4 regions of the Faecalibacterium sp. Marseille-P9312 genome follow, and region 4 is predicted to be linked to each of the others. Evidence: predicted binding sites of a transcription regulator. Region 4 holds the regulator's gene; each other region holds the start of a gene.

Region 1 (7,501 bases), on a different contig from region 4:
TCGATGGCCTCCTGCGCGTTGGCGGCGTGGTTGCCCTCGCCGTAGACGAAGGCAGCGTAAGCCTTCTCCTCGCGGTCCCAGTTGTTGTCGCGGTCCATGGCGTAGTAACGGCCGGAGACGCTGGCGATCTTGCCGATGCCCAGCTCGTCCAGCTTGGCCTGCAGATCGGCAAGGAAGCCCTTGCCGGAGTGGGGGTCGGTGTCACGGCCATCGGTGATGCAGTGGAGGTAGACTTCCTTTGCCCCCATCTGCTTTGCCATTTCCAGCACACCGAACCAGTGGTCAGCGTGGCTGTGGACACCGCCGGTACCCACCAGACCCATCAGGTGGATCGCCTTGCCGGCGTCGATAGCAGCCTTCATGTTCTTGACGAGGACGGGGTTCTTGAGCATCTCACCGTCGCGGATGGACTTGGTGATGAGGGTCAGCTGCTGGTAGACGATGCGGCCGGCGCCCATATTGGTGTGACCCACCTCAGAGTTGCCCATCTGGCCGTCGGGCAGGCCTACAGCCATGCCGGAAGCTTCGATGGTGGTCATAGGATATTTTGCCATCAGAGAATCAAGGAAAGGCTTCTTGGCTGCAGCCACGGCGTTGCCGTAGGTCTCGTTGGGGGTCCAGCCAAAGCCGTCCATGATGCAGAGCAGAACAGGTTTCTTGGACATAAAATAGGATCTCCTTTGAAAATTCAACAAACAGCGCCCGGCTCCCTGCCGGAAATGCGGCGCAGCCGGGCGCAGAGAGAACGATTTTACCGCTCAGGGCTTAGCCCTTGGTGGCAGCGTTGACGATGACAGCAAAGTCAGGAGCCTTCAGGGAAGCACCGCCGATGAGGCCGCCGTCCACGTCCTTCTTGCTCAGCAGCTCCTCGCAGTTCTTGGCGTTCATGCTGCCGCCGTACTGGACGGTGGTAGCCTCGGCCACGGCTTCGCCGTAGACCTCGCCGATGACCTTGCGGATCTGAGCGCAGACTTCCTCAGCCTGGTCTGCAGTAGCGGTCTTGCCGGTGCCGATGGCCCAGATGGGCTCGTAGGCGATGACGACGTTTGCCATCTGCTCGGCGGTGACATCGCGCAGGGCGATCTTGGTCTGCATCCGGACCAGCTCCTCGGTGACGCCCTCCTCACGCTGCTGCAGGCTCTCGCCCACGCAGATGATGACCTTCAGGCCGGCGTTCAGAGCGGCCAGAGCGCGCTTGTTGACGGTCTGGTCGGTCTCTGCGAAATACTGACGGCGCTCGGAGTGGCCAACGATGACGTACTCGACGCCCAGATCCACCAGCATATCCGCGCTGATCTCGCCGGTGAATGCGCCGGACTTCTCGAAATGGACGTTCTCGGCACCGACATGGATGTTGGTACCCTTGGTCTTTGCCACAGCAGTGACCAGGTCGGTATAGGGAGTGCAGATGACGACCTCGCAGGATGCGTCCTTGACGGCGGGGATGAGCTCGTCCACCAGAACAGCAGCCTCGGAGGCGGTCTTGTTCATCTTCCAGTTGCCAGCAATAATGGCCTTGCGCTTTGCCTTATCCATGATACGTTCTCCTTACCTTATTTACCTTTATAAATAAAAGATGCGGCGGCGAAACAGCCGCCGCACCGTTCATGATGCTGTGATTATGCGTTCTGGATGACTGCGATGCCGGGCAGCTCCTTGCCCTCCAGGTACTCCAGAGAAGCGCCGCCGCCGGTAGAGATGTGGGTCATCTTGTCGCCCAGGCCCATCTGCTGGACAGCTGCTGCGCTGTCGCCGCCGCCGATGACGGTGGTAGCGTCGCTCTCAGCCATAGCCTTGGCCACGGCCAGAGTGCCGGCAGCCAGAGTCGGGTTCTCAAAGACGCCCATGGGGCCGTTCCAGACGACGGTCTTGGAAGCCTTGACAGCGTCGGCGAAGAGCTTCATGGTCTCGGGGCCGATGTCGCAGCCTTCCATGTCAGCCGGGATAGCGGTGACAGGGACGACGGTGGTCTCGACAGGAGCGTCGATGGGGTCGGGGAAGTTCTCGACGCAGGCGGTATCGACGGGCAGGAGCAGCTTGACGCCCTTCTCCTGAGCCTTTGCCATCATCTCCTTGCAGTAGTCCAGCTTGGAGTCATCGCACAGGCTCTTGCCGACCTCATAGCCCTGAGCCTTGATGAAGGTGTAGGCCATGCCGCCGCCGATGATGAGGGTATCGACCTTCTCCAGCAGGTTGGAGATGACATTCAGCTTGTCAGCGACCTTTGCGCCGCCCAGAATGGCGGTGAAGGGACGGACGGGATCGTTCACGGCATTGCCGAGGTACTTGATCTCCTTCTCCATCAGGTAGCCGACAGCGGTGTCCTTGATATAGTCGGTGACGCCTGCGGTGGAGCAGTGTGCGCGGTGGCAGCTGCCGAAGGCATCGTCAACGTATGCGTCTGCCAGAGAAGCCAGATCCTGAGAGAACTCAGGCAGGTTCTTGGTCTCTTCCTTGCGGAAACGGGTGTTCTGCAGCAGGACGACGTCGCCGTTGTTCATGGCAGCGACAGCAGCCTTTGCGTTCTCGCCCACGACGTTGTCGTCGTCAGCAAAGACAACGGTCTTGCCCAGCTTTGCGCTCAGAGCCACAGCAACGGGAGCGAGGCTGAACTTTGCCTCGGGGCCGTTCTTCGGCTTGCCCAGATGGCTGCACAGAATGACCTTCGCGCCGTCATTGACCAGCTTCTGGATGGTGGGCAGAGCCGCATTGATGCGGTTCTCGTTGGTGATGACACCGTCCTTCATGGGGACGTTGAAATCACAGCGGACAAGGACCTTCTTGCCGCAGTAGTTCTGATCGTCGATCGTCTTTTTACCTAAACCCATAGTGATTATTCTCCTCTCAATTCGTTCTTCGGAATCGAATTTCGCTCACTCTCGGGGTCTTAGCCCCTATGACACTATTATAAACAAAATATGTGTGTATTGCAAGGACGGGAGATGGATAATTTATTAACAAACTTTTCCCGTGATATTCGGGAATTGTGTCTATTTTGACAGTAGTCCGGCCGGCTGCCAAAACGCCGCAGGCGGTCTCCCCTCCTGCGGCGCTTGAAACGATCCACTTTAATCCCGACGGAACAGGTCGCGGGTGTGGACCTTGTCCTACGACACAAATGCAATAAACTGCGGTATTGGCTTTATTGTATCATGAAGCGGATGAGGTGGCAAGTATCAACAAACAAAAACACCCTTCCCCTGCGGCGTACCGCAGAAGGAAGGGTGTCAAACTCACGGATCAGTCTTCCCGCTTATTCAGCAGGACACCTCAGGTACTTTTGAGCGTAGAGCTGTGATTAGCAGTTCTCAGCGAAGTACTTAATGGTACGGACCATCTGAGAGGTGTAGGAGTTCTCGTTGTCGTACCAGGACACGACCTGAACCTGATAGGTGTCGTCGTCGATCTTAGCGACCATGGTCTGGGTAGCGTCGAACAGAGAGCCGTAACGCATACCGATGACGTCGGAGGAGACGATCGGATCCTCGTTGTAGCCGAAGGACTCAGAAGTAGCAGCCTTCATAGCAGCGTTGATGGACTCCTTGGTGACGTCCTTGCCCTTGACGACTGCGACCAGCAGGGTGGTGGAGCCGGTGGGAACAGGCACACGCTGAGCAGAGCCGATCAGCTTGCCGTTCAGCTCGGGGATGACCAGGCCGATGGCCTTAGCAGCACCGGTGCTGTTGGGGACGATGTTCTGTGCGCCAGCACGAGCACGGCGCAGGTCGCCCTTGCGCTGAGGACCATCCAGGATCATCTGGTCGCCGGTGTAAGCATGAACGGTGGTCATGATGCCGGAGACGATGGGGTAGGTCTTGTTCAGGGTGTCGGCCATGGGAGCCAGGCAGTTGGTGGTGCAGGAAGCAGCGGAGATGACCTGATCCTCAGCGGTCAGGGTCTTCTCATTGACGGAGTAGACAATGGTCTTCAGGTCGTTGCCTGCGGGAGCAGAGATGACGACCTTCTTAGCGCCAGCCTGGATGTGAGCCATGCTCTTCTCCTTGCTGGTGTAGAAGCCGGTGCACTCCAGAACGACATCGACGTTCAGCTCGCCCCAGGGAGCGTCCTTTGCGTCCTTAACAGCGTAGATCTTGATCTCCTTGCCGTCGACGATGATGGAGTCCTCGGTAGCCTCGACGGTGTGCTTGCCCTCGCCGATCTTGCCGCAGAAGGAACCCTGAGCGGTATCGTACTTCAGCAGGTGAGCCAGCATCTTGGGGCTGGTCAGGTCGTTGATCGCGACGACCTCGTAACCCTCAGCATCAAACATCTGACGGAAAGCCAGACGGCCAATACGACCAAAACCATTGATAGCAACTCTAACAGCCATGTTAATAGTACCTCCTAAATGTTCTTACCCTGATTCGGATAATTCACGGTACTCTTATTTTAGACCAAAACGGCCAAACTTTCAAGTGCCTGCCAAAAAATTAACAAGTCGTTTTCATACTTTTTTGCTTTTGTACTATTTTCTCAGGGAATGGGGTGCTGTTTTGAGCAATTCAACCAAGCGGCTGCTGACGCATTTATGCATCCTGCTCAGTCCTTGTGCAGCGCACAGCGCTCAAGGCTCCCAAAGCTCCCACACAGCACAGCCCCAGCCGGAACAGCAGCGTCGGCGTCAGCAGAGCCCCGCCGCCCTCCTGCACGAGGGTCTGCAGCACGGTGGGCAGCTCCCAGCACAGGCAGAGGGCAAACGCCGCCAGCCCGCCGGCGCAGAGGGTGCGTCCGTCCGACGTGCCGGGCAGGTAGAGCGCCCGGGCCAGTGCCGAGAGGAACATCAGCCCCGCCAGCAGCTGCCAGACCATCGCCGTGGGGGCCACCCGGTGCCAGCTGGAGCTGTTCTCCATAAAGCGGGCCAGCACGCACCAGTAGAACACGGCGCTGCCCAGCACGGCGGGCGTCAGGCTGCGGGTGGGGGTCTTCCAGTCCTTCCGCAGCCAGCTCAGGCCGAGGCAGACCATCCAGAACGCGCACAGCGCCTCCAGCACTGCGCGCAGGAGCATCACCACGCTGCTCCCCATCCAGAGGATGCGCAGCACAGCAGCCTCTCCATAGCAGACCGCCGCCGCCAGTGCCACGACGCCGGAAGGCGTGCAGCGGCTCCGCAGCGCGCCGGCCTGCGGCTGACTGCAGCGACCCGCCGCCACGGCGGCACCGACGGCCACGGCCAGCGCACCGTACCGCAGCCAGACTGAGCCGACGATGCACAGGCCCGTTTCCGCGTCGGTGAGAAGGGCCAGGTCGATGCCCCGGAAAACGCCCAGCGCTGCGCTCAGGAAAAGCGAAACCATGATAAAGAAGTTCATCTGTAATCCTCAAATCTTTATCCCCTTTTTTTCGGGGAAAATCTCATAAGTGTATGATAGCGCGTTTTGGGCAGAAATGCAAGGCATTCCCTTCTTGTGCGCTTTTTTGCCGACAGCGGCCGGTATACTGAGTCCAAAAGTCTGTCCGGGAGGGAGATATGCCCCATGAAAAAAGCCTTTCTGCTCCTCTGCGCCCTGCTCCTCGCGCTGGGCAGCGCCCTGCCGCTGGCGGGCTACCGGCTGGCCCGGGCCGTGCTGGGCCGCAGGGCGGACGTTCCCCCTGCCCCGGCGTCCAGCACCTCCACCGTATCGGAAGCCGCGCCCGCCGCTTTCGAGGGCGACGCAGACGTCTTTCTCATCGAAGACCTGAGCACCGGCGAGGTGCAGCAGGTGCCGAAGCGGGACTATCTCATCGGAGCCGCAGCGGCTGAAATGCCCCTCACATGGCCGGACGAGGCCCTCAAGGCGCAGATCGTCGCGGCCCACAGCTACGCGCTCTACTGCCGCGACCACGCCTCCGCAGCCAACGGCAGCTGGCTCTCTGCCGACCCGGCGCGGCGGCAGGGCTACCTGACCGACGCCGTCCTCCACAGCTACTGGGGGACCGACTACGAGGCCAACTATGCCCGTCTCTCGGCCCTCGCGGACGCCGTCCTCGGCGATGTCCTCTGCCATGACGGTGCGGCGGCAGGGACGAGCTATTTTGCCATCTCCAATGGCCGTACCGAGGCCAGCGAGAACGTCTGGGGCAGCGCACTCCCCTACCTCGTCCCGGTGGACAGCAGCACCGACCTCTCCGCCGACAACTACGAAGTCACCCTCACCCTTTCTGCCCCGCAGGTGCAGCAGCTTCTTTCCTCAGGACTGGGCATCTCTGCTGACTCTGCCGCGCCGGAACGCTGGTTCGGTGAGACGACCCTGACAGCCTCGGGCTATGCGGCCTCTCTGCCCGTCTGCGGCCAGACCGTCTCCGGCACGGCCCTCCGGCGGGCTCTGGGGCTGCGGAGCGCCTGCTTCACCATCCGGTATCAGGACGGCAGCTTCCTCATCACGACGAAAGGCTACGGCCACGGTGTGGGCCTGAGCCAGTGGGGTGCAAAAGCGCTGGCCGAGCAGGGCTGGACCTACGAAGCCATCCTCGCCCACTATTTCCCGGGGACGCAGCTCTGCCGATGACACAAAAACAGGGTGGTCAGCATTGCCGACCACCCTGTGTCTTTTTATTTTGGGGAAGCTCAGCCCAGAAGCCAGCTCCACAGCCCCTTCTTCGTCTCGGTCACAGCCTCAGCTTCACTCTCGACTGCCTCAGCCACCGCCTCTTCGGTCTCCTGAACGAGCTGACCCAGCTTCGTGCCGGAGGGGTCCTGCACCGTCCAGTAGGTCGCGGTGCTGCTGGCGCTGCCGGAAACGGTGAAGTCGCTCATGAAGCAGAGCGTCTGGCCGTTGGAGTCGGTCAGCACCACCATGTAAGTGTAGCTGCCTTCGGGCAGCTCACCGAAACGGAGCTGGCTGTCGAAGTTCTTCAGAGACCAGCTGGACACATTGGGCGAGGCCTCAGCGCTCTGAACAGGCTGGTCGTTGGCATCAAGGATCGCCGCTTCCACGCTGCTCAGCACAGCACCCGATGCGCTGGCGGCAGTGCCGCTCACGCTCATGCCCTTGCCGGTGCGGATGTTGACCGGGTAGCGCATTCCTTCCAGACGGAGGCTGTCCAGCGTTGCGACGGCGCTGTTATGGTCGGAAGATATGTACCAGTAGCAGGAAGCACCTGCGATGGAGATGCTGGCTGCCGAGATCGGCACACGGCCCGAGGAGACGCTGCCGGCGGGGTCGGAGCAGTAGAACACGCCGTCGGTGTAGTCCGTCAGGAGAACGGCGTGGGGCTGGCGGCGGTCGTAGAGGACGATGCCCTCGGGGTGCTCTGCCAGCAGCTGGATGAGCACGGCCTTCTTCGCCTCGTTGTTGGACGGCAGAGTGGAGTAGCCCACCTGCATCGCGTTATAGTTGAAGCTGTGGGAGAGGCCCCCTGCCCACGCACTGCCGCGGACGCTGTTCTCGGTCACGTCCGTCCAGTCGGTCAGGCCATCCAGAAAAGCGCGGCGGCGGAGCATCATGGCGGCAGAGGCCAGCGTGCAGGTGCCGCCCCGGCTCTGCTTGAAGTAAAATCCTGCGTCCACGTTGAGGTCCACCGC
Region 2 (7,501 bases), on a different contig from region 4:
TGGTATCCTATCGCAGGCCGGTCAGAAAGGCACCTCCCGTGCTGCCCTTTCCGGCCCGCATCCCGGTGCCGTCCGGCGGCGTCCCGTAACGCCGCTTTTGCGATGCACCGTATTTCTCAGCACTTCAATAAAACCCGTGTGGATTTTTACAGCATAGATGTTTGCTACTTTTCGCCACACAATGGCCCGCTTCAAGCCGCCGTTGTGTGGCTTTTCTTGTGCGGAAATTTCAGGAAAGGAAGCTTTTTCCCCATGAACGATACTTTTATGAAGACGAAGCCGGTGTTCCCGCTGCTGGTGTCGATGGCTCTGCCCAACGTCATCTCCATGCTGGTGAACTCGCTGTACAACATCGTGGACAGCCTCTTCGTGGCCCAGATCAACGAGCAGGCCATGACGGCCCTCTCCCTCGTGTTCCCCATCCAGAACTTCGTGAACGCCGTCGCCATCGGCTTCGGCATAGGCATCAACGCCCTTGTCGCCCTCTACCGGGGCGCAGGCGACCACGACAGAGCGGACACCGCCGCCACCCACGGCATGGCCCTCTCGGTGCTCCACGGCATCCTCTGCACGCTGGCAGCTACCGCTGTCATGCCCGGCTTCCTGGCCCGGTTCACCGCCGACGGCACCATCGTCTCTATGGGCGTGACCTACTCCACCATCGTCTTCCTGTTCGCTACCGTGAACATGGCCAGCCTCGCCTTTGAGAAGCTCTTTCAGGCCGTGGGCCGGATGAAGCTCACCATGATCGCCCTCATCTCGGGCTGTGTCTGCAACATCCTGCTGGACCCCGTCCTCATCTTCGGCCTTGGCCCGGTGCCTGCCATGGGCATTGCCGGCGCGGCGCTGGCTACCGGCATCGGACAGGCCGTCGCTCTCGTCATCTACCTCGTGGTCTACAGCACCACCGAGTCGCCCGTCCATCTGCGCCGGAAGGCCCTGCGGCCTGACCTCTCTCTCGAAGGCCGTCTCTACGCCATCGGTGTGCCTGCCATCCTGAATCTGGCCCTGCCCTCCCTGCTGGTCACCTTCCTCAACGGCCTGCTGGCGGCCTTCTCCGAAAGCTATGTGGTGGTGCTGGGCATCTACTATAAGCTCCAGACTTTCCTCTATCTGCCCGCCAACGGCATCGTGCAGGGAATGCGCCCCCTCATCGGCTACAACTACGGTGCAAAAGAGCACGCCCGGGTGGCAAAGCTCTACCAGCTCACCCTCGGCATGAGCGCCGTCATCATGGCGGCAGGCACCGTCATCTGTATGGCCGCTTCCGCGCCCCTCATCGGCCTGTTCTCCTCCAACCCCGAGACCATCGCCATCGGCCAGACCGCCCTGCGCATCATCTGCCTCGGCTTTGTGGTGTCGGCGGTGTCCACCACCTCTTCCGGCGCGCTGGAAGGTCTGGGCAAGGGTGCGGCCTCGCTGGTCATCTCCCTCTGCCGGTACGTCATCTTCATCATGCCGCTGGCGTGGCTGCTCTGCCGCCAGCTCGGCCCCACCGGCGTCTGGCACGCCTTCTGGGTCACGGAAGTGCTGTCGGCTGTCATCGCCTTTGCGGTGTATCGGAAGAGCGTTGTTAAGAAGTAACCTGCCCATAGGCGAAAGCCTCTCCCTTTGGGAGAGGTGGCTGCGAAGCAGCCGGAGAGGGCAAGCCCGTTTTCCAAGAGAATCCACACAGCGATAAGCATTGGCTTTTGTCAGAGCGATGCCATCGCCGTGTCTGCGCTTTTCCGTCAGCATCCTTGCCCTCTCAGTCGCTGACGCGCCAGCTCTCCCAAAGGGAGAGCCATTGGCAGGCCGGTCAACTCTGAACTGACCGCTGAAAGCTCAATATGGCATAAAATAATAGTGCCCTGCTACAGAGGGCAGCAGCTACGGAACAATGTCCCATGTCAAGCTGTTGTGAGTCTCTGTAGCAGGGCACTACTGTTTATGATAGATTAAACTTTGTTCATTCAGACGAAGCCTGTCCGGCTCGCCAGAGGCTCCCCCCTTGGGGGAGCTGTCACGCCTACGGCGTGACTGAGAGGGCTACTCTTCCGGCACCAGCGCACACACCAGCCGCACCATCCACGGCAAAAACGGCAGCCAGAGCAGGGCGCAGCAGACGTTGAAGGCGGTGTGGGCATTGGCGATCTGCCGGGAAATGACTTCCAGCTCCGGGCCTTTGGGGGAGATAAGCTCCACCAGCCGGACGAACCAGGGCAGCAGCACCGCCGCCAGCAGGCTCCCGCTGAGGTTGAAGCAGCTGTGGGCCAGTGCGGCGCGGGCGGCGTTCTTTCCCTGCCCGATGCAGGCCAGCAGGGCCGTGACCGTCGTGCCGATGTTGTCGCCCAGAAGGACCGGCACCGCCCCGGCAAGGCCCAGCACGCTGTGGATGCCGTCCGGCCCGGCCTGCCGGGCCACGTTCTGCAGCAGCGCGATGGTGGCCGAACTGCTCTGCACCACCATGGTCATACAGAGGCCCAGCAGGATGCCCAGAAGCGGCGACTCCTTCACCCGGGTCATCCAGTCGAGAAAGACCGTCTGCCCGGCCAGCGGCTGCAAAGCCCGGCCCAGGATGTCGATGCCCTCGAAAAGCAGCCCGAAGGAGAACACCGCCTCTCCCACGGCCTGCCAGCGGGGCCTGCGGGCCACAAAGTCGAGGAGAAAGCCCAGAAACAGCACCGGGTATACCAGCGTCTGGACATCGAAGGCGATGAGCTGTGCCGTCATGGTGGTGCCGATGTTGATGCCGTAGATGACGGCCACCGCCCGGGGCAGTTCCAGCAGCCCGGCGCTGACAAAGCCGATGACCATCACCGTCGCCGCAGAGCTGCTTTGGAGCACCGCCGTCACGGCCAGCCCGGTGAGGACGCCCAGCAGCGGCGTGGCCGTCAGCCGGGCCAGCAGCCGCTTCATGGCGTCACCCGCCGCCCGCTGCAGGGCGCGGCTCATCCTGTCCATCCCGTAGAGGAACATCGCCAGCCCGCCGAACAGCGCAAAGAGCATCTCCATCCCCTGCTCCATCCGCACACCCCCTTGTCCGTCAGTGTATGAGGGGTGGACGGGCAGTATGACGGGAAGCCTCTGGCGAGCGAATGCGAGACTGAGAGATTATTTTACAGCAGCCTGTATTTTTTATAAGGGCAAAGCGCTCCGACTCAGATCACAGCTGGCTCTTGTACAGCTCCACGATCTCCTCCACGCTGGTGTCGCGGGGGTTGCCGGGACGGCAGGCGTCAGCATATGCGGACTCGGCGAGGAACTGGATGTCCTCTTCCTTCAGGATGCCGTTCAGGTTTGCGGGGATGCCCACGTCAGCGCTCAGCTGCTTGACAGCGGCGATGGTGGCATCTGCGGCCTGTGCGTCGTTCATCTCGTCGATGCCCTTCACGCCCATAGCCTTGCCGACGGCACGATAGCGCTCACCGGCGACGGTCTTGTTGTACTCCAGACCCACCGGCAGCAGGATCGCGCAGGCCACGCCGTGGGGAGTGTCATACAGAGCGGACAGGCCGTGTGCCATGGAGTGGACGATGCCCAGACCCACGTTGGAGAAGCCCATGCCGGCGATGTACTGGCCCAGAGCCATGCCCTCGCGGCCTTCCGGAGTGTTCTGGACAGCGCCGCGCAGGTTCTCACTGATGAGCTTGATGGCTTCCAGATGGAACATATCGGAGATGGTGCAGTGGCCCTTGGTGATGTAGCCCTCGATGGCGTGGGTCAGAGCATCCATACCGGTGGCGGCAGTCAGGCCCTTGGGCATGGAGGCCATCATATCGGGGTCAACCACAGCGATCTCGGGGATGTCGTTGGTATCGACGCAGACGAACTTGCGCTTCTTCTCCACGTCGGTGATGACGTAGTTGATGGTGACTTCAGCGGCAGTACCGGCAGTGGTGGGGACTGCGATGGTAAAGACGGCGTGCTTCTTGGTGGGAGCGACGCCTTCCAGAGAGCGCACATCGGCGAACTCGGGATTGTTGATGATGATGCCGATGGCCTTTGCGGTGTCCATGGAAGAACCGCCGCCGATGGTCACGATGCAGTCAGCCTCTGCGGCCTTGAAAGCGGCCACGCCGTCCTGCACATTGGCGATGGTGGGGTTTGGCTTGATCTCGCTGTAGACGGTGTAGGCGAAGCCTGCAGCGTCCAGCAGGTCGGTGACCTTCTTGGTGACGCCGAACTTGAGAAGGTCGGGGTCAGAGCAGACGAAAGCCTTCTTGTAGCCGCGGGCGGTCAGCTCGGGAACGATGTTCTCGATGGCGCCGTGGCCATGATAAGAAATAGTATTCAGAACGATACGATCAGCCATTGGTAAAACCTCCTGATTTTGCGCCCCGCCGGGCGGCGGGTACGACTCTCTTTGCTTCTACTTTACCACTTTGTTAAAATTTGTTCAATATCAATTCTTATGATTTCCATGAAATTTTTATACTTTTTTGAGTTTTTGCAGAGAAAGTAGACAAAATCAAAGGGTTGCTGACAGCAAAGCGCCCTCCGGCGCGGGCCGGAGGGCGCTTTGAATCATTCTTTACTTTCCTGCGCCCTCGCCCGCAAAGAACTCCTTCGTGAGCTTTGCCACCGTGCCGGACAGCAGGAGCAGGGCCATGAGGTTCGGGATGCTCATCAGTCCGTTGAAGGTGTCGGCGATGCTCCACAGCAGGCCCAGATCGACCGTCGCGCCCAGAATGGACACGAAGGAGTAGACCACGAGGAAGGGGCCGACCACCTTGTCGGTGTGGAACAGGAACTCGATGCACCGGGAGCCGTAGAGGCCCCAGCCGATGATGGTGGAGAATGCAAAGCTGCAGAGCGCCACCGCCGTAAAGATGGACGACCAGCCGCCGTAGGTGGCCGTGAAGCCGGAGATGGTCAGCTCTGCGCCTGCCGCACTGCCGTAGCCCACCGGCACGCCGCTGCACAGGATGACCATGGCGGTCAGGGTGCAGATGACGATGGTATCAGCGAAGACCTCGAAGATGCCGAACATCCCCTGCTTGACCGGCTTGTGGGTATCGGCGCAGGCGTGGGCGATGGAGCCGGTGCCGAGGCCGGCCTCATTGGAGAAGATGCCGCGGGAAACGCCCTTCTGCATACTGAGGAAGATGCTGCCGATGGCACCGCCGGTGAAGGCCTGCGGGTCAAATGCACCGCCGACGATGGAGGCCAGCACCGCCGGGAAGCGCCGGTAGTTGATGACCACGACACCCAGCGCCAGCACGACGTAGAACAGCGCCATGAACGGCACCAGCTTTTCGGTGACACTGCCGATGCGCTTGACGCCGCCCAGCAGCACCATAGCCACCATCATGGCCACCACCACGCCCACGACGAGGTTGACCGTGGGCAGGATGCTGTTCAGGCTGCTGCCGTAGGCCAGCAGGGCCGAGTCGATGGCTGTGACGATGGTGTTGACCTGGGTGGCGTTGCCGGTGCCGAAGACCGTCAGCACGCCGAACAGCGAGTACAGCACCGCGAGGAACTGCCACCGGCTGCCGAGGCCGTTTTTAATATAGTACATGGGGCCGCCCACCAGCTCGCCGTTTTTGTTCCGCTCGCGGAAATGCACGGCCAGCGTCACTTCGGAGAATTTGGTACACATGCCCAGCAGGGCCGAGCACCACATCCAGAACACCGCGCCCGGCCCGCCGATGGCGATCGCGCCCGCCACACCGGCGATGTTGCCGGTGCCGACGGTAGCGGCCAGCGCCGTACACACTGCCTGGAACGGAGTCATCGCGCCGTCGGAGGCATCCTTTTTGCGGAAGATGCGGCCAATGGTCGTTTTGATGGCATAGGGGAATTTCCGGAGCTGCAAAAAGCCTGTCCGCACACTGAGCAGCAGGCCCACGCCGATGATGCAGACCATCGCCGGGATGCCCCAGATAAAGCTGTTGACCGCCTGATTGACGGCCGTGATGGTTTCGAGCATACTTTTACGCCTTTCTTTTTCACTTTGACACAACGAAAATTATTTTATCGTATTTTAAGCGGCCTGTCAATTTACTTTGAACGTGAAATCTGCACGTCCCGACTGAAAGTTTGTTAAAATAGCTTCACCTTTATTTTCTCTGCTTCTTTGCCGCTTTTTTGCCCGCCAAAGCCCTACACAAACCGCGCGGGTTGTGCTATGATAAGGGTGAAATTTCGGTTTGGCACTGCCAACCGCAAGGAGATGTCATAGATGTCTGAAACATCTGCTCTGATGGATACGCTGCGGCAGGAAGGGGTCTCCCCCGACCTGCTGCGCGCTGTGGAAGAATACCGTACCGCCCACCCGCTGGCGGAGGCCCTGCGCCCCCGCATCCCCTCCCCTGCCTTCGTCTACTACGGCAGAGAGGTGTGGGAACAGGCGCTGGCCGCCCTGCTCTGCGGCGAAAATCTGCTGCTGGCGGGCGGCAAGGCCACCGGCAAGAACGTGCTGGCCGAAAACCTCGCCGCCGCCTTCGGACGCCCCGCGTGGGACATCTCGTTCCACGTCAATATGGACGCGGCGTCCCTCATCGGCATGGACACCTTTGAGGGCGGACAGGTCAAGTTCCGCCCCGGCCCGGTCTACCGTTGCGCCCAGAGCGGCGGCTTCGGCGTTCTGGACGAGATCAACATGGCCAAAAACGAGGCGCTGGCCGTCCTGCACGCGGTGCTGGATTTCCGCCGCGCCATCGATGTGCCGGGCTACGAGCGCATCCCGCTGGCCGAGGAGACCCGCTTCATCGCCACCATGAACTACGGCTACGCCGGCACCCGTGAGCTGAACGAGGCCCTCACCTCCCGCTTCGTGGTCATCCAGATGCCCACCATCACCGAGGAGAACCTCGAAAAGCTCCTGCGCACCCAGTTCCCCGATTTGAACAGCAAGTATGTCAGGCAGTTCGCCCTGCTCTTCCTCGATTTGCAGAAAAAGTGCGACAGCGCGGAAATTTCCACCAAAGCTCTCGACCTGCGCGGTATGCTGGACGCTCTGCGCCTGATGCGCCGGGGCGTCGCTGCCGGGGCTGCGCTGGACATGGGCATCGCCAACAAAGCCTTCGACTCCTACGAACAGGGCCTCATCCGGGACGCTATTGCCGCCCGCATCCCGGCCCAGCTCACCGCCGCAAAGCTCTTCGATTAAAAAAAAGGGGCGTTTTTATGGAAGCGCAGAGCTACACCGCCGAAGAGCGGCGGGCCGCCAATCAGGTGTGGGCGGCGGCAGGAGCCTACGGCTTCGAGCCGCTGTTCCTCGCCCGGAACACCGACGGCACCATTGATTTTTACATGAACTGCGTCGTGGGGCTGGTCCACAAATACTACGGCGACGAGCTGGTGCGCAGCCTCTTTGACGCATGGGAGGGCGACATCCGGCAGACCATGCTGGACGATCTGACCTGGCTCTACCTCGAGAGCGCGGTCTACGCGCTGGAACTGCCCCGCCGCCCGGTGCTTTCGGCCCTCCGCCGCGCCCATGCGGACTACTTTTTCGGCATCCAGTACAAGCTCTCGCGGCAGGAGTGGATGGCGAAGAACCAGCTGGTCTACT
Region 3 (7,501 bases), on a different contig from region 4:
GAAAAGCCCCCATCTTCACCGGCTGAGGCAGCCGGGAGGATGGGGGCTTTATCTTGTTATTTTATTCTTCGCCGGAATCCATAACGATCTCGGTTTCCGTTTCTTCATCTTCCACAGGTGTGGGAGCCGGGTCGCCGGGATCGCCGAACTCGTCGTGGTAGACGGTCATCTGGTCGAGCTGGCCGTTGCGGCGCAGGCCGTGGAAGACCAGCTTCTTGATGATGTCATAGATGACGGCGAACAGCGGCACACCCACGATCATGCCCACGAAGCCCCACAGACCGCCGAACAGCAGGATGGAGAAGAGCACCCAGAAGCTCGAAAGGCCGGTGGTGTTGCCCAGGATCTTCGGGCCGATGACATTGCCGTCCAGCTGCTGGAGCACCAGAACGAAGAGCACGAACCAGAGGGCCTTGATGGGACTCTGGATGAGGATGAGCAGCGTTGCAGGCACGGCACCGATGAAGGGACCGAAGAAGGGGATGACATTGGTGACGCCGATGATGACCGACACCAGCAGTGCGCTCGGGAACTTGAAGATGATGCAGGCGAAGTAGCAGAGCACACCAATGATGGCGGAGTCCATGATCTTGCCGTTGATGAAGCCGCCGAACATCTTGTCAGCGTAGAGGACTTCCTCCTGGATGAGCTGCGCCCAGTGGGGCTTGACGACGCTGTAGAGGATCATCTTGGCCTGCTTGGCGAACTTTTTGCGGCTGGCCAGCAGGTAAACAGCGACGATAAGGCCGATGAGCAGATTCTTGAACCAGGTCACCACACTCATGACGCCGACGCCCACACCGCTCAGGATGCCTTGTATATTCTGCAGCGAGGGGAGCAGGGTGGTGCGCAGAGCGGTCAGATTGTCAGCAATGGCATCGTAGGCATTGTTGAAATAGCCCATCAATGTCTCATTATCCAAGAAGACTTCCTGTGTGTTCACCCACCGCATGAACCGGGTGATGCTGGTCTGCGCGGTGTAGTAGAGGGAGGTGACGCTTGTGATGAGCTGCGGCACCACCATCATCACGAGGGCGTAGACCACCAGCACACCGAACAGCAGCGTCGCCGCAATGGCAAGCATATTGGCCATGCTGTGGAGCTTTTCGGGGAAGATGCGGTGCAGAAAGCCCTCAATGGTGTTGCACACCGGCTTGAGCAGATAGGCGATGACGGCACCGTAGATGAAGGGCATCAGGATGCCGGTCACCTTGGAGACCGCGTCGCCGAACCCGTCGAAGCGGTAGATGAAGAAGAAGAACAGGATGCTTAGACTTATCGCACCAAAGCCCGCGAGCATTCCGTAGAGATAGGGCTTGATGTGCGGCTTTTTGTCCATCATGTGTGACTCCATTCCTGCCGCAGACGGCAGGAGCCGGTACGGCGATGTTTAGATTTTGTTGCTGCGGCGCCAGATGTGCATCTTCTCGGCCTCTTTGATAAGCTCCTCGCGGAAGTCGGGGTGTGCCACATTGATGAGGGCTTCGGCCTTCTCCCAGGTGGTCAGACCCTTGAGGTTGACGCAGCCGTATTCGGTGCAGAGGTAATGCAGATTGGCACGGGTATCGGTGATGATGCTGCCGTTTTCCAGCGTGGGACGGATGCGGCTCTCGAGCTGACCGGTCTTCTTATTAAAGAAGGTAGAGGACAGGCAGATGAAGCTCTTGCCACCCTTGGAAAGGTATGCGCCCAGCACGAAGTCCAGCTGGCCGCCTGCACCGGAAATGTGCTTGACGCCGGCGCTCTCCGCATTCACCTGGCCGAACAGGTCGATGTCCACCGCATTGTTGATGGAGATGAAGTTGTCCAGTGCGGAGATGCTGCGGATGTCGTTGGTATAATCGACGGGAGCAGACATACACTCGGGGTTGTTGTTGAGGTAGTCGTACATCTTCTGAGTGCCGGCACCGAAGGCGTAGACCTGACGGCCCTTGTCCAGCTGCTTGTGTGCGCCGGTGATCTTGCCGGCCTTGGCGATGTCCACGAAAGCGTCAACATACATCTCGGTGTGGACGCCCAGGTCCTTCAGATCGCTCTGGGCGATGAGGCTGCCGATGGCGTTGGGCATACCGCCGATGCCCAGCTGCAGGCAGGCACCGTTGGGGATCTGCGGCACGACGAGGTTTGCGACCTTCAAATCGACCTCGGAAGCGGGGCCGGCAGCGGCCATCTGGCCGATGGGCGGATTGTCGCCCTCCACGATGCCGGTGACCTGGGAGATATGGACGCAGTTCTCCATACCGCCGAGGCAGCGGGGCATATTGGTGTTGACCTCCACGATAATCTTCCTGGCCTTCTCACAGACGGCACCCAGATGGGAAGCGCTGGGGCCGAAGTTGAAGTAGCCGTGCTCGTCCATCGGAGTCACCTGGAAGACGGCGATGTCCAGCGGGTCGGGACTCTCGCGGTAGTAGCGGGGCAGCTCCGAATAGCGGATGGGGGAGTAGAACGAGAAGCCCTGTGCGATGGCTTTGCGCTCGATGCCGCCCATGTGCCAGCTGTTCCAGGTCATGTGGGCAGCGGGGTCGTCGATCTGGAAGATCTCAGGCACCCACATCAGGATGCCGCCGCGGAAATTGACGTTCTCCAGTTCGGGCAGGCGCTTGGCAAGGGCGGCGTCCACAGCCACGGGGGTGTTGACGCACCAGCCGTAATCCACCCAGTCGCCGCTCTTGACCAGAGAAGCAGCCTGCTCGGCAGTCATCTTTTTCTGGGCATACATTTCCATGAAATCCATTATAAACCATCCTCTCCTTTAAGAACATAAAAGAATTGTAAATTTATTATTCACAATTCTACGGGACAAAATCTTAGCCGGAAATTTACCGTTTCTTTCCAGTCCGGACACTGTCTTATCACACCCCGGCGGTATCCTTGGGGTCGGCAGGACAGGAGCCTCCAGCAGCGGCACACCTGCACAGCTTAGTTATAACATTAACAAACATTATAATCAAGCCCTCTTCCGCGAAAAAATGCTTTGCAGGACAATTTGACTAAATTTCTTAGGTATTTGTGGCGATTGTTTGGTATAGCAAAAACAATTTTTTTCGAAAAAGTACTTGATAAAATTTTGACGATATGGTTTACTAAGGGTGTACCAAGATGATGCGCCCCAGTGCAACGTTGATTGACTAAAAATTAACGATATTGCGATGGCGATGCGGCCTGGTACTTGAAGCAGGAACTGAAAAGTGCTATCATGGCAACACCAAATGCGCTTTTCCAAAGCGCGCAAATAAAGGAGACCATATCGATGGCAACAGCAGTTTACCCCGGGTCCTTCGACCCGGTCACGAGAGGACATCTCGACATCATCAAGCGAGCTGCAAAGATAAACGACCAGCTCATTGTGGCAGTGCTCATCAACAGCGCAAAGAACCCTCTGTTCACCGTAGAAGAACGGGTGGCGCTGCTGCGGGAGTGCTGCAAGGACATCCCGAATGTGACGGTGGAGAGCTTCGACGGCCTGACCGTGGAGTTCGCCAAGAAGCGCCACGCTTCGGTGATGGTGCGGGGTCTGCGGGCGGTGACGGATTTCGAAAACGAGATACAGCTCGCCCAGACGAACCACGCACTGATGCCCGGCATCGAGACGATGTTCCTTGCCACCAGCATCAAGTGGAGCTACCTTTCCTCCACCATCGTCAAGGAGGCTGCCCGCTACGGCAGCAACATCTCCAAGTTCGTGACGCCCAACGTAGAGAATGCCATCCACGCCAAAGTGGAGCAGCTCCGGGCGGAAGGAAAGACGATCTGATACCTTTTATAATGCAGAAAGGCCCTCGGGCTTTTTGATAAATAGTTTTACGAAACCCCGAAACAGATAAATTCAGGAGGCTATTAACATGAAGAAAATTGTTATCGCATCTGCTTGCCGTACCGCTATTGGTAAGTTTGGCGGCACCCTGGCAAACGTCCCTGCTGCAGAGCTGGGCTCCATCGTTATCAAGGAGGCCCTGAACCGTGCTAACGTGAAACCCGAGCAGGTCGATCATGTTTACATGGGCTGCGTCATCCAGGCTGGTCTGGGCCAGAACGTCGCTCGTCAGGCTTCCCTGAAGGCTGGCCTGCCCGTCGAGACTCCTGCTGTCACCGTCAACGTGGTCTGCGGCTCCGGTCTGAACTGCGTCAACATGGCTGCTCAGATGATCGAGGCCGGCGATGCTGACATCGTGGTCGCAGGCGGCATGGAGAACATGGATATGGCTCCCTTCGCAATGATGAAGGGCCGCTACGGCTACCGCATGGGCGCTCCCATGGGCAAGAGCGAGATCGTGGATACCATGGTCAACGATGCTCTGTGGGATGCCTGCGGCTTCAACAAGCACATGGGCATGACCGCTGAGAACGTCTGCACCAACGAGACCTATCAGAAGAAGTACGGCTACAGCCCCATCACCCGCGAGATGCTGGATGATTTCGCTTACCACAGCCAGCTGAAGGCTGATAAGGCCATCAAGGACGGTGCTTTCAAGGATGAGATCGTTCCTGTTGTCATCAAGGGCAAGAAGGGCGATACCGTGTTCGATACCGATGAAGGCCCCCGTCTGAGCGCTCCCGAAGTGCTGGCAAAGCTGAAGCCCGCCTTCACCAAGGACGGCATCGTCACCGCTGCAAACTCCTCCGCTATCAACGATGGCGCAGCTGCTCTGGTCATCATGAGCGAAGAGAAGGCCAAGGAGCTGGGCGTGAAGCCTCTGGCTACCTGGGTCGCAGGTGCTCTGGCAGGCGTCGAGCCTGAGGTCATGGGTCTTGGCCCCATCGCTGCTACCAAGAAGGTCATGGCTAAGACCGGCCTGACCGTTGCTGATATGGACCTGGTCGAGGCCAACGAGGCATTCGCAGCACAGTCCATCGCAGTCGGCGAGGCTCTGGGCTTCGATAAGGACAAGCTGAACGTCAACGGCGGCGCAATCGCTCTGGGCCACCCGGTCGGCGCTTCCGGTGCTCGTATCCTCGTCACCCTGCTGTACGCTATGAAGCATCGTGGTGCTCACAAGGGTCTGGCTACCCTGTGCATCGGCGGCGGCATGGGCTGCGCAACCATCGTCGAGATGGACTAATTTCCCTTTGAAGGGTCACTCCGGATATTGATACAGCCCGGACAGTGGGCGAGACCGGAGACTTGCCCCTTGTCCGGGGGCTGTTTTGAATAAGATATAACCTGAATGGAGGTTTTCACAATGGCATTTGTAAAAACCGAGGTGCAGGGCGCAGTCGAGATCATCACCATCGACCGCCCGAAGGCACTGAACGCCCTGAACCCCGAAGTTCTGGCAGACCTGAAGGCTGCTTTTGAGGCAGTTGACCAGTCCGCCATCCGCTGCATCGTCCTGACCGGCGAAGGCGACAAGAGCTTCGTGGCAGGCGCTGACATCGGCTCCATGAGCACCATGACCAAGGCCGAGGGCGAGGCTTTCGGCAAACTGGGCAATGATGTGTTCCTGATGATCGAGAGCTTCCCCATCCCCGTCATCGCAGCCGTCAACGGCTTTGCACTGGGCGGCGGCAATGAGCTGGCTATGAGCTGCGACATCCGCATCTGCTCCGACAACGCTGTGTTTGGTCAGCCGGAAGTCGGTCTGGGCATCACCCCGGGCTTCGGCGGCACCCAGCGTCTGGCACGTCTGGTTGGCATGGGCATGGCAAAGCAGCTGGTCTACTCTGCACTGAACATCAAGGCTGACGAGGCTTACCGCATTGGCCTGGTCAACGCAGTGTATCCGCAGGCTGAGCTGATGGAGAATGTCCTGAAGCTGGCCAACAAGATCGCCAAGAACGCTCCCATCGCCGTGCGCAACTGCAAGAAGGCGATCAACGACGGCATCAGCCTCCCCATCGAGAAGGCTGTCGAAGTCGAAGAAAAGCTGTTCGGCGACTGCTTCGAGACTCATGACCAGAAGGAAGGCATGGCCTGCTTCCTGAGCCGTGAGAAGCCGAAGCCCAAGGCAGTGTTCACCAACAACTAAACTAAACCATAACGCCTCTGCAGCGCCTCCCCGGAAAGGGGAGGCACGGAGAGGCACTACATTCAAAAGATATAATAAAGGAGAGATTTCCCATGAAGATCGGTGTTATCGGTGCTGGCACTATGGGCCAGGGCATCGCAAAGGCATTTGCTCAGGTCGAGGGCAACACGGTTGCTCTGTGTGACATCAAGCAGGAGTGGGCCGAGAATGGTCTGGCAAAGATCAAGAAGGGCTATGAAAAGCTGGTCGCTAAGGGCAAGATGACTCAGGAGAAGGCTGACGCTATCGTCGCTGCTATCACCCCGGGCCTGAAGGAAGACCTGTGCGCTGACTGCGACCTGGTCGTTGAGGCTGCTTTCGAGGATATGAAGGTCAAGCAGACCACTTTCGGCGAGCTGGATAAGATCTGCAAGCCCGAGTGCATCTTCGCTTCCAACACCTCTTCTCTGTCCATCACCGAGATCGGCAAGGGTGTCAGCCGTCCTCTGGTCGGTATGCACTTCTTCAACCCCGCAGACCGCATGAAGCTCATTGAGGTCATCGCTGGCTGCAACACTCCCGCTGAGACTGTCGAGAAGATCAAGGAGATCTCCGTTGCCATCGGCAAGCAGCCGGTCCAGGTCAACGAGGCTGCCGGCTTCGTCGTCAACCGCATCCTGATCCCGATGATCAACGAGGCTGCCTTCATCAAGATGGAGGGCGTTTCCAACATCGCCGGCATCGACACCGCTATGAAGCTGGGTGCCAACCACCCGATGGGACCCCTGGAGCTGGGCGACTTCATCGGCCTGGACATCTGCCTCGCCATTATGGACGTCCTGTACAAGGAGACCGGCGACAGCAAGTATCGTGCATGCCCGCTCATCCGTAAGATGGTCCGCGGCGGCAACCTGGGCTGCAAGTCTGGCAAGGGCTTCTACGTTTACAACGCAGACCGCACCAAGACCCCTGTCGACGAGCTGTAAATTAGTTTGAAATTTCTCTCGGTCGTCCCGAAGAAAACGGCCGGGAGGAATTTGTTTGCACAGGACATGAGTGTAGCTGCCCTGTGCTGAAAGAAAAACATCCGTTAGGAGGATATAGCGATGGATTTTACTCTGTCCAAGCAGCAGCAGATGGTGCAGAAGATGTACCGCGAGTTTGCTGAAAACGAAGTCAAGCCTCTGGCAAAGAAAGTCGATGCCGAAGAGTATTTCCCCAAGGAGACCGTCGAGAAGATGGGCAAGCTGGGCATGATGGGCATTTACTTCCCCACCTCCGTTGGCGGTGCAGGCGGCGACGTCCTGTCCTACGTCATGGCTGTTGAGGAGCTGAGCAAGGTCTGCGGCACCACTGGTGTTATCGTTTCCGCACACACCAGCCTGTGTGCAGCACCTATTTATGAGAACGGCACTCCCGAGCAGAAGGAAAAGTACCTGCCCAAGCTGTGCAGCGGCGAGTGGCTGGGTGCTTTCGGTCTGACCGAGCCGGGCGCTGGTACTGATGCTCAGGGCCAGCAGACCACTGCTGTGGAAGATGGCGATTACTGGGTG
Region 4 (7,501 bases):
AGGGTGGCCAGCATGATGCTGAACAGGATCTTCCGGCCCGGGAAGTCGAAGCGGCCAAAGCCGTAAGCTGCAATGCAGGAGGAGACCACGGTGCAGATGACCTTGGGCAGGACGTAGCTGTAAGTGTTCAGCATGGCCTGCAGGATGTTGATGGAACCGCCGAAGTTGTTCAGCGCGTTCTTGTAGCCCTCCAGAGTGGGGTTCTTGATCCACAGGCCGATGCCTGCAAAGATCTCGCTGTTGTCCTTAAAGGTGGCGCTGATCATCCACAGCAGGGGATAGATCATGATGAGGCCCACCAGGATCAGGACGAAGTACTTGAAAAACGTCGCGATGGCGTTAGAAGCTTTCATTCCCATACTGTCACACCTTACCTTTCATCCGAGTAGTAGACCCACTTCTTCTGGCTGGTGAAGGCGATGATCGTCAGGATGCAGACGATGACGAACATGATCCATGCCAGTGCGGAAGCCATGCCCATCTGGTTGGACTTGAATGCGTAGTTGTAGACCAGAATGGAGATGAGGGTGGTGGAACCGCGGGGACCGCCGTTGGTGATGATGAACGGGCCATTGAACTCCTGGAAAGCCTGGCAGATCTGAGTGACCAGGTTGTAGAAGATGATGGGGGTGATCATCGGGACGGTGATGGAGAAGAACTGCTTCCATTTGCCAGCGCCGTCGATGGTGGCGGCCTCGTACAGGTCGGCCGGCACGCCCTTCAGAGCGGCGAGGAACAGCACCATGGCGGAGCCGAACTGCCAGATACGCAGGAAGCAGATGATCCACAGTGCGTAGCTGGGGTCGCTCAGCCAGGAAGGACCCTGGAAGTGGCCGAAGGTCAGCATACGGATGAGGGTGTTGACCAGACCGTCATCACGGAACACGGCCTTCCACAGCACGGCGATCGCAACAGAGCCGCCGAGGATGGAGGGGATGTAGTAGACGGTGCGGAACACGTTCACGCAGGCGATCTTGAAGTTCAGGATGTAGGCGATGAACAGTGCGAAGACCAGCTTCAGAGGCACAGTGATGAAGCTGTACTTGAAGGTGGTGATGAGCGCCTTGGTGATCTTGGGAGTGGAGAAGGCGTCCACATAGTTCATGATGCCATACTGATGGATGCCGTTGAAGAAGTCCATATCCGTAAAGCTGTAGTACAGAGACTGGCCGAACGGGATGGCCTTGAAGACGACGAAGCCGATGATCCAGGGGATCAGGTAGAACAGGCCCTGCCATTTGTCAAAAAACTTCTGGGCCGGGGTACGCCCGAGAGAGGGCGCTTTGCTTTCTTTCATCCGGGGATCCTCCTTTTATAAGGATATGTCTCGTACGCCGCACAATCGTTTGGACACATTTTTGTCAAAAAAATGTCATCACCGTCTTGCAAAAAAGGGGCATCCGTCCGTAGGTGGAAGGGATGCCCCTTGCAAGACTCTTTTATGCGGGGCGGCCCGTTGTCAACACCGCGCGTGTGCGGGCCGCAAAAAGTCCATGAGGCGGAAATCAGACGGTGTAGCCGACAGACTCCATGCCGTCCAGCAGGGTATCGACCAGGTCAGCGCCGGAAACATTGTCGTAATCCAGAGTGTCGAACACTTCCTGATAGACGCCGGTGCCGGTAGCCTTCAGGTCGTTGGACTCGAACAGGGGGTCGAGCTGGTTGGAAACGAAGGCCATGACCTTGCCGTTTGCCTCAGCCACCAGCTCCTTGATCTTGCCGGCGCTCTGAGCAGCAGCCAGACCAGCCTTGGAGGCGGGGATGCCGCACTCGGAGCCCATGATCTCGGCACCTGCGGTCTCGTTCAGCAGGAAGTTGATGAGGGTAGCTGCCTCTGCGGGATGCTCGCAGGTCTTGGTGATGGCCAGACCCATGGAGACCTTGGAGAAGCCGCCGTTGTAATCGCCGAACTTGATCTCCTCGCCCACGGTGAAGCCAGCCTTGTTCTCCTCGTCCAGAGCGTCAGCGTACTTGGTAGCGGAGGAGTCCCACTCGAAGCAGCCGGCCAGCTTGCCGGTGATCCACTCGGTGGACTGGTGAGCGGCGTTGTCGCCGTTGGAGCCGTAGTAGGTGGGCAGGCTCATGATGACGTGGCCCTCGACCAGGCTCTTGATGAAGTCGATGCCCTCAGCGATCTGGTCGGCATCGTAGTTCAGGGTGGAGGTGGAGGGGTCGGCCCAGTCCTTGCCGTACTTGGACTCGAGGTAGAAGACCATCAGGATCATACGGTCGTATGCGCCCAGGTGCAGGGGATAGTAGTCATCGCCCAGCTTCTCCTGGAAGGTCTTGCCGGCAGCCATCAGCTCGTCCAGAGTGGTGGGGAAGGAGATGCCGGCCTTGTCGAAGGTGGTCTTGTTCCAGTAGAAGATACGGCCGGTCATGGAGACAGGCACGCACTGCTGAGCGTTTGCCACGTTGCAGGCAGCCAGCTTGGCCTCATCCCACTGAGTCAGGTCCAGGTACTCGGAGACGCTGTTCAGGTCGATGAAGGTCTGGCCGTTCTTGGAGTAGTTGTACAGCCAGTTCCAGTTGATCTGGCAGACATCCTCAGCGACGCCGCCTGCGAACTTGGTGGACATGGTGTCCTCCCAGCCGGACCATGCAGCGAAGGTGGGGTTGACGGTGATGGTGCTGTGCTCAGCAGAGAAAGCCTTGATGGCCTCCTGGTAAGCGTTGTGACGGGACTCGCCGCCCCACCAGCTCATGGTCAGGGTGACGGGGTCAGAAGACAGGCCGGCCACGGAAGCTGCTGCGGAAGAAGCAGCGGTGGAAGTGGCGGTAGAACCAGCGTTGCTGGAGCCGCCGCAGGCGGCCAGCAGGCCGGCAGCACCCACAGCGCCAGAGACCTTCAGAAAGTCACGACGAGAAATTGCCTTGCTCATTTTCGTTCTCCTCCTATGTAGAAAACATCTTCTTGCACGGACGCCTCTGCAAAGCATCCGTTGTATACAAATATAATACCAAAGGCAAGAAAAAAAAGAAAGATGCAAATTGTAGTGATAGCGGCAGAAAACGTACAAATATTGCGCTTATTTTTTGCCCGCTTTTGACGTCATTGCCATAATGAATAAACTTGGACCGAAAAACTGTGCAACTTGTATACTTCAACGATTTGCATAGAAAACTGGGATGCAACAGGAGAAGATTGGCCTGAATTGCAAGAATTTTGTAGCCGAGGCAAAATTTGTTGAAAGAGCGTTGTATACATCAAAAGCGACGATAACAGAAAGTTCCGGCCCCGAGCTGATATATCAATAGCGCAAAAAACGCGCGAATCGGGCCGCGACTGATATATCACGGATGCAGAAAAGATACAAAAATGCCGTCCGGCGTGCGGACGGCATAAAATCAGGGAAAAGAGTCACCGACGGGCAGCGTAGAAAGCGCTGCGCTCCCGGAAATAGCACTGGGGACACATGCTGACGTACTGGACGTCGTTCTCAAGGTCGATGGCTACCTGTTCGCCCTCAAAGACGAAGCGGCCGTTGACCTTGCGGCAGTTGCAGGTGGCCTTGCGGCCGCAGGTGCAGATGGTCTTCATCTCCTCGATGGTGTGAGCCAGCTCCAGAAGCCGGGTGGAGCCGGGGAAGCCCTTGAGGGAGAAGTCGGAGCGCAGGCCGTAGCAGATGACGGGGATGTTCAGCTCTACCGTCACCATAAACAGCTGCTCGGCCTGCTCTGCGGTGAGGAACTGGCTCTCGTCACAGAGCACACAGGCCAGAGGCCGGCCCTCGCTGCTGGCGGCCCGGACGGCCTCCACCAGGTCCATGTCCGGCGGCACCAGCAGGTCGGCAGGGCGGCGGACGCCCAGACGGCTCACGAGGTCGCCGCTGCCCTTGGTGTCCACCTTCGGCTTGAGGATGAGCACCCGCATCCCCTGCTCCTCGTAGTTGTGAGCCACCTGCATCAGCGCGGTGCTCTTGCCGCTGTTCATTGCGCCGTAACGGAAATAAAGCTTTGCCATATCGAAAAAGTCTCCTCATGAAAGGACTCTCTCAGCCAAAGCCTGACGGAGAGGGCCTGTATTATCGATCGTATCTGCTCAGTCCTGATTGCGCAGCCGGTAGCCCAGGCTCATCAGGCTGTCGCCGAGGTGGACATTCTCCACCACCACGTCGGGGTAGGAGACAGACAGATCGTAGTGGGAGAAGTTCCAGAAGCCCTGGATGCCCAGAGCCACCAGACGGCCGCTGATCTCCTCTGCGCCGCTGCGGGGCAGACAGAGCACAGCCACCTCGGGGTGGTGCTCGGCGCAGAAAGCTTCCAGCTCATCAATGTGTAAGATCTGGATGCCGTTGATCTCTTTGCCCACCTCGTCGGGGGCGTTGTCGAAGGCGGCGATGAGCTTGTAGCCGTTGGTGTCGGTGGTGATGAAGCGGCTCACAGCCTTGCCCAGACGGCCGCAGCCGATGAGGATGGTGGGCAGGAGGTCGCCGTTGCCAAAGAGCAGATGCTCAAGGATGCTCAGCAGGTTCTCCACCGAGTAGCCGATGCCCTGACGGCCATTCACGTCGCCGATGCAGTTGAAGTCCTGCCGCACCTGAGAGGCAGTGGTACCCATCTGGGCGGCCAGCTCACGGGACGAGATGCTGGTGATGCCGTCGTTCTTCAGGGTGCGCAGGTAGCGATAGTATTTGGGCAGGCGCTTGATGACGGGCAGAGAAGCTTTGCCGGGAGTGTTCATAGGGGGGTCTCCTTTCTTTTTATCCGCAGCATTGCCGGGGAGAAGTGCGCAGCGGCAGGGTGCTCCGGCAAAAGATTTGTACTTTCTTGTACAATAATGATACATATTTGACAATCTTATCTCTAGTATAAAGTATACAGCGCGAAGAGAGAATGTCAAACCATTTGGCACATTTTTTTGAGAAAGAAAAGAAATCTTTACCGAAGTATAACCGGCAGGAATGCCGGACAAGCTGAAATGAAGCAAAAAGGAGGATGCGCAGAATGTCACAGGAAGAGAAGAACATCCCCGTGGAGCAGCAGCGGCTGGAAAAAGAGCAGATCGAGGATATGGGCAGCGTTTACCGCACCCGGGGAGCTCACGCCATCCACTGCCTGACGGTCATCGGCCAGGTGGAGGGCCATGTGGAAGCGCCCCAGGGCCAGAAGACCACCAAGTATGAGCACGTCATCCCCCAGCTGGTGGCCGTGCAGGAAGACCCCGCCATTGAGGGCCTGCTGGTCCTGCTCAATACGGTGGGCGGGGATGTGGAGGCGGGGCTTGCGCTGGCGGAGCTCATCGCCAGCATCTCCAAGCCCAGTGCGGCGGTGGTGCTGGGCGGGGGCCACTCCATCGGCATCCCGCTGGCCGTCAGCGCCCAGCGGAGCTTCATCGTGCCTACTGCCACCATGACGGTCCACCCCGTCCGCCATTCCGGCATGATCCTGGGCGTGCCGCAGACCATGCGCTGGTTCGAGCAGATGCAGGAGCGCATCACCGGCTTTGTGGCGTCCCACAGCGGCATCTCGGAGAAGCGCTATACTGAGCTGATGATGCGCACGGGCGAGCTGGTCATGGACGTCGGCACCGTGCTGGATGGCCGAAAAGCCGTGCGGGAAAAGCTCATCGACGAGCTGGGCGGGCTGTCGGATGCGCTGGCATGGCTCTACCGAGAAATCGAGGGGAAATAAATTGCCATTTGACTTTTCCCGTGGTACAATGAAAGAATCGAGTCGTATCGAAATTCTTCCATCGTCACCGACAGAGCCGCCCTGAGCGCGCCCTGCTTCATGATATAAAATAAGGAACGGGTTTTAGGAAACATGGCAAAGAGAAAACGCAAGACCTCCGGGCGCAGCACAGCCTCGCGCCGCAAGAACCGGACACAGGACCGGATGCCCGCGGGGCTCATCACCCTGTTTGCGGGGCTGGTGCTCATGGCGCTGGCTTTCGTGCCGGGCAGCTCGGCCTGGCGCACGATGCACGATGTCCTGTTCGGCGTGTTCGGCTGCGGAAGCTTCGTGCTGGGCGCGGCGCTGTGTTATCTGGCCATCCTCTACACCCGGGGCGAAGACCTGCTGCCCCATATCGCCAAGCTTACGCTGGGGCTCATCTTCGCCAGCGGCACGGTCATCGTCTTTTCTGACATCCCCACCGACCAGACCGCCGCGCAGATGACTGCCGCCTGTTATCATAATGGTATGAGCGCATGGCTCTCGGGCGGTGCGCTGGGCGCTGTGCTGGGCGGGACGCTCCTGCTGCTCTGCGGCAGACCCGCCGCCAATCTGGTCATGGCGGCGCTGGCGGCCTGCGCCAGCCTGTACATTTTTGACGTTACGCCCGCCGAGTGCTGGCAGTGGCTCTGCAATGTGGGCGGCAGCGTCCACGAAAAGGGCCTTGCCGTCCACGAGCAGAATGCCGCCCGCCGGGCCGAGCGTCTGGCAGAACGCGCCGCCGAGGAGGCCGCGGCAGAGGAATACGAGGACTATGACGACGACCTGCCGGAAGACGAAGCGGGCGAGGACTGCTGCGGCGGCGAAGAGCCTGCCGCGCCCGCCTTCCATATCCAGCCTCCCGGCTGGCTGGCTGGCGTCTTCCACTGGGGCCATCAGGTGATGCAGGGCGGCGAACAGGCAGAGCCTGCCCCTGCGCCCGCACCGGAAGTGCAGACCCCGCCTCAGCCCGAGCCTGCCCCTGTACAGGTGGAAAAGTCCCGGCCCCGTGCGCCCTTTGATATTGATCTAGGCCCTGACCATACCACCGTCACCGAGGGCGGCAGTGAGCCCATCGAGCCCATCATCCTCGGCCCCGGCGGCACCTTCGGCATGGACCCGCTCCGCCGTGCGCCCATCCACGCCACCGTGACTCCCATCGTCCCGGACGCTGTGGATACCGCCGCCGAGGATTTCTTCACGGCCCAGCCCGAGCCGACGGTGACACCTACCGTCACGCCCGCCGCCCCGGCAGAAGAGCCGGAACAGCAGCCCGCGCCTGAGCCGCCGCTCTCCTTCGGCATCCCACTCTATGATCTGACCCCGACTCCGGAACCGGCCCCGCAGCCGGTCAGCGCCGAGAATGCGGTGGCGTTCCGCTCTGAGCCGGATGAGGACGGCTGGATCAGCATCACCAGCGACCCGGTGGAGGAAAAAGACCTGAATACGCTGGTGGCAGCCGCCATGGAAAAGCCTGCTGTCTCCGAGGAGCAGGCCGCGAACGCCCCCGCCGAAGAGGCCGAGACGGAGGAGAGTTTCCAGTATCAGTACCCGTCCATCGAGCTGTTCGAGCGCGCCCCGGAGGAAAGCGACTCCGGCGCGGAAGACGAGCTGAAAGCCAACGCCCAGAAGCTGGTGGACACGCTGGAAAGCTTCGGCGTCCGCACCCGTGTGCTGGATATTTCCCGCGGCCCGTCGGTCACCCGGTATGAAGTCCAGCCCATGGCGGGCGTCAAGATAAGCCGCATCACTTCGCTGGCGGACGACATCGCCCTGAACCTGGCGGTGGCCGATGTCCGCATGGAGGCACCCATCCCCGGCAAGCCTGCCGTGGGCATCGAGGTGC

What was found. Region 4 encodes Rex, which represses fermentation and respiration genes when NADH is low (regulators of the CRP and FNR family bind a similar motif). Its sites were predicted from a motif close to ATTGTTAANNNNTTAACAAT; they were not measured.
Region 1: the regulator Rex is predicted to act here: its motif matches at 2,943-2,962, upstream of F3G95_RS03520 (phosphoglycerate kinase).
Region 2: the regulator Rex is predicted to act here: its motif matches at 4,364-4,383, upstream of fucO (lactaldehyde reductase).
Region 3: the regulator Rex is predicted to act here: its motif matches at 2,923-2,942, upstream of F3G95_RS08660 (butyryl-CoA:acetate CoA-transferase).

Annotation. Positions count from the first base shown of each region.
Region 1 covers NZ_CABVEW010000003.1:162,577-170,077, forward strand. Annotated here, with positions in the region: gene gpmI (2,3-bisphosphoglycerate-independent phosphoglycerate mutase) at 1-665, opposite strand, end outside; gene tpiA (triose-phosphate isomerase) at 766-1,536, opposite strand; gene F3G95_RS03520 (phosphoglycerate kinase) at 1,620-2,828, opposite strand; gene gap (type I glyceraldehyde-3-phosphate dehydrogenase) at 3,299-4,330, opposite strand; gene F3G95_RS03530 (hypothetical protein) at 4,527-5,309, opposite strand; gene F3G95_RS03535 (SpoIID/LytB domain-containing protein) at 5,475-6,485, shown strand; gene F3G95_RS03540 (hypothetical protein) at 6,545-7,501, opposite strand, start outside.
Region 2 covers NZ_CABVEW010000003.1:114,333-121,833, forward strand. Annotated here, with positions in the region: gene F3G95_RS03295 (MATE family efflux transporter) at 253-1,584, shown strand; gene F3G95_RS03300 (Na/Pi symporter) at 2,029-3,006, opposite strand; gene fucO (lactaldehyde reductase) at 3,146-4,294, opposite strand; gene F3G95_RS03310 (sodium:alanine symporter family protein) at 4,514-5,914, opposite strand; gene F3G95_RS03315 (MoxR family ATPase) at 6,167-7,096, shown strand; gene F3G95_RS03320 (hypothetical protein) at 7,114-7,501, shown strand, end outside.
Region 3 covers NZ_CABVEW010000009.1:95,488-102,988, forward strand. Annotated here, with positions in the region: gene F3G95_RS08655 (AI-2E family transporter) at 62-1,342, opposite strand; gene F3G95_RS08660 (butyryl-CoA:acetate CoA-transferase) at 1,391-2,737, opposite strand; gene coaD (pantetheine-phosphate adenylyltransferase) at 3,254-3,757, shown strand; gene F3G95_RS08670 (acetyl-CoA C-acetyltransferase) at 3,846-5,063, shown strand; gene F3G95_RS08675 (enoyl-CoA hydratase-related protein) at 5,184-5,969, shown strand; gene F3G95_RS08680 (3-hydroxyacyl-CoA dehydrogenase NAD-binding domain-containing protein) at 6,062-6,934, shown strand; gene F3G95_RS08685 (acyl-CoA dehydrogenase) at 7,055-7,501, shown strand, end outside.
Region 4 covers NZ_CABVEW010000002.1:57,720-65,220, forward strand. Annotated here, with positions in the region: gene F3G95_RS01755 (carbohydrate ABC transporter permease) at 1-359, opposite strand, end outside; gene F3G95_RS01760 (sugar ABC transporter permease) at 371-1,297, opposite strand; gene F3G95_RS01765 (ABC transporter substrate-binding protein) at 1,506-2,882, opposite strand; gene F3G95_RS01770 (thymidine kinase) at 3,362-3,964, opposite strand; gene F3G95_RS01775 (redox-sensing transcriptional repressor Rex) at 4,043-4,684, opposite strand; gene F3G95_RS01780 (ATP-dependent Clp protease proteolytic subunit) at 4,948-5,634, shown strand; gene F3G95_RS01785 (DNA translocase FtsK) at 5,767-7,501, shown strand, end outside.